2 linked regions of the Blastococcus colisei genome follow. The protein of the gene in region 2 interacts with the protein of the main gene of each other region in a pairwise test. Links are inferred from orthologs where the notes say so. Each region holds a gene or a part of one and is shown on either strand. Other genes may lie near its edges. The genes, in order: ligA and leuS.

Region 1 (3,242 bases), 1.9 Mb from region 2 along the record:
GCGAACTGGAGTTGCTGGACGCCCTGGCGCGGGCCGCGGAAGGCACGTCGGCCAAGCTGCTGGCGGCCGAACTCCCCCGGGTGTTCCACAGCGGCTGGGCGGTCGTGCTGTCGGCGGTCGAGCCCTCCGCGGCGGACGCCCCACCGTGGGAGGTGGCGGCGGCCTCCGACGCCGCGCCTGCCTTCGAGGGGCTCACGCTGCCCTGGATGCCGCTGACCGGCCCCCGCCTGCTGCCCAGCGACGACGAATGGCTGCCGGAACGCTGGCAGGAGATGGCCATCGAGATGATGGCCGCCCCCTACGGCGGCCCAGGGTGCGCGGTGGTGCTCGGCCGGTCGGGCGGCCCGGCGTTCCGCCGCTCGGAGCTCATGCGGCTGGCGCACCTCACCGGCATCGCCACCACCGTGGCCACGCTGCCGCCCGTCTGAGTCAGTCCGAGCCGTCGCCGATCGTCGCGACGTCGCGCGCCGCGTCCGGCCCGTCGGCCAGCAGCACCGCGAAGCCGTCGTCGTCGAGGACCGGCGCCTTGACCTGCACGGCCTTGTCGTACTTGCTGCCCGGATCGGCACCCACCACGACGAACCCGGTCTTCTTCGACACGGAGCCGGTGACCTTGCCGCCGCGCTCCTGGATGGCGGCGATCGCCTGGTCGCGGCTGTAGTCGCGCAGCGACCCCGTGACGACCACGGTGACGCCGGTCAGCGGGCCGGGCCCGGCCTCGCTGCCCTCGTCGACCATGCGGACGCCGGCGTGCCGCCACTTCTCCACGACGTCGCGGTGCCAGTCGACCTCGAACCAGTCGCGCACCGAGCGGGCAATCGTCGGGCCGACCCCGTCGGCGGCCGCGAGCTCCTCCTCCGACGCCTCCCTGATGCGGTCCAGCGACCGGAAGTCCCGGGCCAGTGCCTGCGCCGCCGTCGGTCCCACGTGCCGGATGGAGAGCGCCACGAGGACCCGCCACAGCGGGACGTCCCGGCGGCTCTGCAGGTTGGCCAGCAGCTTGGCCCCGTTGGCCGACAGGGCGCCGTCCTTCTTCGTGAAGAACGACGAGCGCTGCAGCTGCTCGGCGTCGAGGAAGAAGAGGTCGCCCTCGTCCTGCAGCAGCCCGCTCTGCAGCAGCGCGATCGCCGCCTCGTAGCCGAGGTTCTCGATGTCGAAGGCACCGCGGCCGGCGACGTGGAAGACCCGCTCCCGCAGCTGCGCAGGGCAGGAGCGGGAGTTCGGGCAGCGGATGTCGGCGTCGCCCTCCTTCTCCGGCCGCAGCTCCGTGCCGCACTCGGGGCAGTGGGTGGGCATGACGAACTCGCGCTCGGAGCCGTCGCGGGCCGCGACCACCGGCCCGAGCACCTCGGGGATGACGTCGCCGGCCTTGCGGATGACCACCGTGTCGCCGATCAGCACGCCTTTGCGCTTGACCTCGCTCGCGTTGTGCAGCGTGGCCAGTTGCACCGTCGAGCCGGCGACCTTGACCGGCTCCATGTGGGCGAACGGGGTGACCCGCCCGGTGCGGCCGACGTTGACCCGGACGTCGAGGAGCTTCGTCGTCGCCTCCTCCGGGGGGTACTTGAAGGCGATCGCCCACCGCGGTGCCCGCGACGTCGACCCGAGCCGCCGCTGCAGGGTGTACTGGTCGACCTTCACCACGACGCCGTCGATCTCGTGCTCGACGGAGTGCCGCTGCTCGCGGTACCGCTCGATGAAGGCCCACACGCCGGAAAGATCGTCGACGACCTCGGAGCGGCCGCTCACCGGCAGGCCGAGGTCGCGGAGCCGGAAGTAGACCGCCGACTGGCGGCCGACCTCGAGACCGCGGTGGGCACCCAGGCCGTGGACGACCAGGCGCAGCGGCCGCGAGGCGGTGACGCGGGGGTCCTTCTGGCGCAGCGAGCCGGCCGCGGCGTTGCGCGGGTTGGCGAACGGCGCCTTGCCCTGCTCGACCATGCCGGCGTTGACGTCGGCGAAGGCGGCCACCGGGAAGTAGATCTCGCCGCGCACCTCGAGCAGCTCGGGGACGTCGTTCCCGGTCAGCTGCTGCGGGACGCCCTCCATCGTGCGGACGTTGGCGGTGACGTCCTCCCCCGTCGTCCCGTCCCCGCGGGTGGCGGCGCGGACCAGCCGGCCCTTCTCGTAGACGATCGCGACGGCGACGCCGTCGACCTTCAGCTCGCACAGGTAGTCCGCCCCGGCCGCGCCCTCCCGCTCCACCCGGGCGGCCCAGGCGGAGAGCTCGTCGCTGGAGAACGCGTTGTCGAGGCTCTGCATGCGCTCGAGGTGCTGCACCGGCGCGAAGGTGGCGGTGAACCCGCCGTTGACCTTCTGGCTCGGCGAGTCGGGCGTGACCAGGGCCGGATGAGCCGCTTCGACGGCCTTCAGCCCGGCCATCAGCTCGTCGTACTGGCCGTCGCTGACCAGCGGCTCGTCGCGCACGTAGTAGGCGAAGGCGTACCGGTCGAGCTCCTCCGACAGGTCCCGGTGCCGGGTCCGCGCGTCGTCGGGGACCTCGGTGACGTCCTCCCGGTCGGGGGCGGCGCCCACCGCGGGTGCGTCCAGCCCGGCCTCGCTGCTCATCGGAGTGCTGCCCACGGGCGAACGGTATCCGGCGGGTACGATGGCCAACCGGGGGTTCCCCGCTCGTGGATCACTCCGGCAGGAGGTACCTCGCCGCCTCGCGGACGTGCGCCATCGCCGCCCGCGCGTACGCCGGCGTCGCCCCGGCCAGCCCGCAGGACGGGGTCAGCGTCACGGCGGCCGACAGGTCGTCGGCCGGGAACCCCAGCTCGCGCCACCATGCCTGCACGCGGGAGGCCGTCGCCTTCGGGGCGGACAGGGTCGTGTCCGTGCCGGGGACGACGCCGGGGACGAGGTGGATGCCGGCCTCGATCGCGGTACCGACGGCGTCGAGGTCCTGCACGAGGCCGAGGTCGAAGGAGACGGCCGCGGCGCCGGCGGCCCGGAACAGCTCGATCGGCGCGCGCGGCGCGCAGCAGTGCACGACGACCGGGACCGGCAGCCGGACCACGAGGTCGGCGAGCTCCTGCTCGACCACGGCCGCCTCGACGGCCGGGAGCTTCCCGAAGCCGCTCACCGTGGGCAGCCCACCCTGCAGGACAGCGGGGACGGACGGCTCGTCGAGCTGGACGACGACGGAGGCGCCGGGCACCCGGGCGGCCACGGCGGCCACGTGGGCCGCGAGCCCCTCCGCGAGCGACTGCCCCAGGTCCCGGCGGGCACCGGCGTCCACG
Region 2 (3,753 bases):
CCGAGATCGCCCGCCGTGCCGCCGCCGTCGGGCGCGAGGTGGACGAGCTGCGCCAGCAGGGCGTGGCAGGGACCCCGGCGGAGGCGGTCGACGTCCTCGGGAGGTACGCCGAGGCCGGGGCGGAGCGCGTCTACCTGCAGGTGCTCGACCTGTCCGACCTCGACCACCTCGACCTGGTGGCCAGCGAGGTCCTGCCGCAGCTCGGCTGAGCTGTCACCGCGAGCGTCCCACCCTCCCGGGCGGGTGGGACTGCCGCCCGGATCGCCTCCCGCCCGGCGGGACCAGCCGACGGCGGGTCGCGGTAGGCTCGCGGGGTGACCGGGCGGCTCCTGCTTCACCGGCCGTGCTGACCTGAGACGTTCAGACAGCACGGCAACCCCTCCTGCGTGAGGGGTTTCTTCATGTCTACCGCCGGATTCACATCGCAGCAGAGGACCCGGGAGCACCAGCGATGAGCCAGACCGCCGATCAGCCCAACGTCGAGCAGGCGCCGGGTGACGTCCCGCCGCACCGCTACACCCCGGCGCTGGCCCAGCAGATCGAGCTCGCCTGGCAGGACCGCTGGCAGGGCGAGGGCACGTTCCACACGCCCAACCCGTCCGGCCGGCTGAGCGAGGGCTTCGAGCGGGTAGCCGACCGGCCGAAGTACTTCCTGATGGACATGTTCCCCTATCCCTCGGGCGCAGGGCTCCACGTCGGGCACCCCCTGGGCTACCTGGGCACCGACGTCACCAGCCGGTTCCGCCGGATGGACGGCGACAACGTGCTGCACCCCATGGGCTACGACGCCTTCGGCCTGCCGGCCGAGCAGTACGCCGTCCAGACCGGCCAGCACCCCCGGGTCACCACCGAGGCCAACATCAAGGCCATCAAGGCGCAGCTGCGCCGCCTCGGCGTCGACCACGACGACCGCCGCAGCTTCGCCACGATCGACCCGGGCTACTACAAGTGGACCCAGTGGATCTTCCTGCAGCTGTTCGGCGCCTGGTTCGACGAGACCGCCGGCAGGGCGCGCCCGATCGATGACCTGGTCGCCGAGCTGGACGCGGGGACGCGCGCCCCCGCCTCGGGGACGAACCCGTCGGGGCTGCCCTGGGCGGAGCTGGACGAGGTGTCGCGCCGCAAGGTCGTCGACGCCCACCGGCTGGCCTACCTGCACGAGGCGCCGGTCAACTGGTGCCCCGGCCTGGGCACCGTGCTCTCCAACGAGGAGGTCACCGCCGACGGCCGGTCCGAGCGCGGCAACTTCCCGGTGTTCCGGCGCCCGCTCAAGCAGTGGATGATGCGGATCACCGCCTACGCCGACCGGCTGATCGACGACCTGGACCGGCTGGACTGGTCGGACTCGCTGAAGCTGATGCAGCGCAACTGGATCGGCCGGTCGACCGGCGCCAAGGTCCGCTTCCGCTGCGGAACCGAGTCGGTCGAGGTCTTCACCACCCGCCCCGACACGCTCTTCGGCGCGACCTACATGGTGCTCGCGCCCGAGCATCCGCTGGTCGCCACGCTGACTGCCTCTTCGTGGCCGGACGGCACCGACCGGCGCTGGACCGGGGGTGCGGCGACCCCGGCCGAGGCGGTGGCGGCCTACCAGCGGCAGGCCTCGCGCCGCTCCGAACTGGACCGCCAGGACGCGGGCCGGGAGAAGACCGGCGTCTGGCTGGGCGTCTCCGCCGTCAACCCGGTCAACGGCCGGGAGCTGCCCGTGTTCATCGCCGACTACGTGCTGACCGGCTACGGCACCGGCGCGATCATGGCCGTTCCCGGCGAGGACCAGCGGGACTGGGACTTCGCGAAGGCGTTCGGGCTGGACGTCGTGCCGACCGTCGAGCGCCCCGAGGGCTTCGACGAGGACAGCGGCGCGTACACCGGCCCCGGACCGATGATCAACTCCGCGAACGACGAGATCTCGCTCGACGGGCTGGACCGGGTCACCGCGATCGCCACGATCACCGGCTGGCTGGTGGAGCACGGCCACGGCGAGGCGACCACCACCTACAAGCTGCGCGACTGGCTGTTCAGCCGCCAACGCTACTGGGGCGAGCCGTTCCCGATCGTCTACGACGAGGACGACCTGCCGGTCGCCGTGCCGCAGTCCATGCTGCCGGTGCTGCTGCCCGAGGTCGACGACTACTCGCCGAAGACCTTCGCCGACGACGACGCCGACTCCGCACCCGAGCCGCCGCTGTCGCGCGCCTCGGACTGGACGACGGTCGAGCTGGACCTGGGCGACGGCCCGAGGAAGTACCGCCGCGAGACCAACACGATGCCCAACTGGGCCGGCTCCTGCTGGTACTACCTGCGCTACCTCGATCCCGCCGACGACGAGCGCATGGTCGACCGCGAGCTGGAGGAGTACTGGCTGGGACCGCGCGGACCCGGCGACGTCGGCGGCGTCGACCTCTACGTCGGCGGTGTCGAGCACGCCGTCCTGCACCTGCTGTACGCGCGGTTCTGGCACAAGGTGCTGCACGACCTCGGCCACGTCTCCAGCGAGGAGCCGTTCCGCCGGCTGGTCAACCAGGGATACATCTCGGCCTTCGCCTACACCGACGAGCGCGGTTTCTACGTGCCCGCGGCCGACGTGGTGGAGAAGGACGGCCGGTTCCTCTACGAGGGCAAGCCGGTCACCCGCGAGTACGGGAAGATCGGCAAGAGCCTGAAGAACATGGTCACGCCCGACGAGATGATCGGCGCCTACGGGGCGGACACGTTCCGCGTGTACGAGATGTCGACCGGCCCGCTGGACCAGTCGCGCCCGTGGGAGACCAAGGCCGTCGTCGGCTCGCAGCGGCTGCTCCAGCGCATCTGGCGGGTGGTCGTCGACGAGCAGACCGGCGTCGTCCGGGCCTCCGACGGCGAACCGGGGGAGGAGACGCTGCGGGCGCTGCACCGGACCATCGCCGGCGTGCGCGACGGGTTCGCGACGCTCCGGTTCAACATCGCGATCGCGCGCATCACGGAGCTGACCAATCACCTGACCCAGGCCTACGGGGCATCGTCCCCGGTGCCGCGATCGGTCGTGGAGCCGCTGGTGCTGCTCGTCGCGCCGCTGGCACCGCACATGGCCGACGAGCTGTGGACGCGGCTGGGCCACGACGGGTCGTCGGCCTGGACGCCGTTCCCTCGTGCCGACGAGCGGTGGCTGGTGGAGGACACCGTGCAGGTCGCCGTCCAGGTCAACGGCAAGGTGCGGTCGCAGGTGAGCGTGCCGGCCGACGCCGACGCCGCCGCTCTGGAGGCGGCGGCGCGGGCCGACGACAAGATCGCCGGCTACCTCGACGGTGCGACCGTGCGCCGCGTCGTCGCCGTCCCCGGCCGGCTGGTCAACTTCGTCCTCGGCTGATCACCGTCCCGGTGCCGGTCGTGGTGCGGATGGGCCCCGGGAGGGACGCTGTGCGCGGATGCGCACTCTTGAGCGGGAGGACTGCGCATCCGCGCACACCGCTCCGGCAGGTCAGGCCAGGACGGCGCGCATCGCCTTCTCGACCGGCTCGATGGCCTCGTCGACGGTGACGTCGCGGCCGAGCTCGGCCGTCAGCGACGTGACGCCGGCGTCGGGGATGCCGCACGGCACGATGGCGCCGAAGGCGCCGAGATCAGGGTCGCAGTTCAGCGCGAAGCCGTGCATCGTGACGCCCCGGGCGACGCGGATGCCGATCGCGGCCACCTTCCGCTCGGGACGGAAGCCCACGCCCGGCTGGTCGGCGGGCAGCCAGACGCCGCTGCGGCCCTCCACCCGGTCCGTCTCGA

What was found.
Region 1: the proteins of leuS (region 2) and ligA interact in binary tests that used the Escherichia coli proteins (3 or more experiments, as listed by UniProt). The link is inferred for Blastococcus colisei from one-to-one orthologs.

Annotation. Positions count from the first base shown.
Region 1 is NZ_VFQE01000001.1:1,197,082-1,200,323, reverse strand. The notes cover bases 7-2,938. They hold ligA (NAD-dependent DNA ligase LigA), read right to left. Parts: upstream 2,584-2,938; coding sequence 430-2,583; downstream 7-429. Other genes in these bases: FHU33_RS05700 (uroporphyrinogen decarboxylase/cobalamine-independent methonine synthase family protein), read right to left, coding at 2,639-2,938; FHU33_RS05710 (ACT domain-containing protein), read left to right, coding at 7-428. Outside these bases: more of FHU33_RS05710, read left to right, coding at 1-6; more of FHU33_RS05700, read right to left, coding at 2,939-3,242. UniProt on the Escherichia coli protein: DNA ligase that catalyzes the formation of phosphodiester linkages between 5'-phosphoryl and 3'-hydroxyl groups in double-stranded DNA using NAD as a coenzyme and as the energy source for the reaction.
Region 2 is NZ_VFQE01000001.1:3,102,761-3,106,513, reverse strand. The notes cover bases 104-3,546. They hold leuS (leucine--tRNA ligase), read left to right. Parts: upstream 104-451; coding sequence 452-3,346; downstream 3,347-3,546. Other genes in these bases: lipB (lipoyl(octanoyl) transferase LipB), read right to left, coding at 3,458-3,546; FHU33_RS14730 (LLM class F420-dependent oxidoreductase), read left to right, coding at 104-209. Also shown: more of FHU33_RS14730, read left to right, coding at 1-103; more of lipB, read right to left, coding at 3,547-3,753.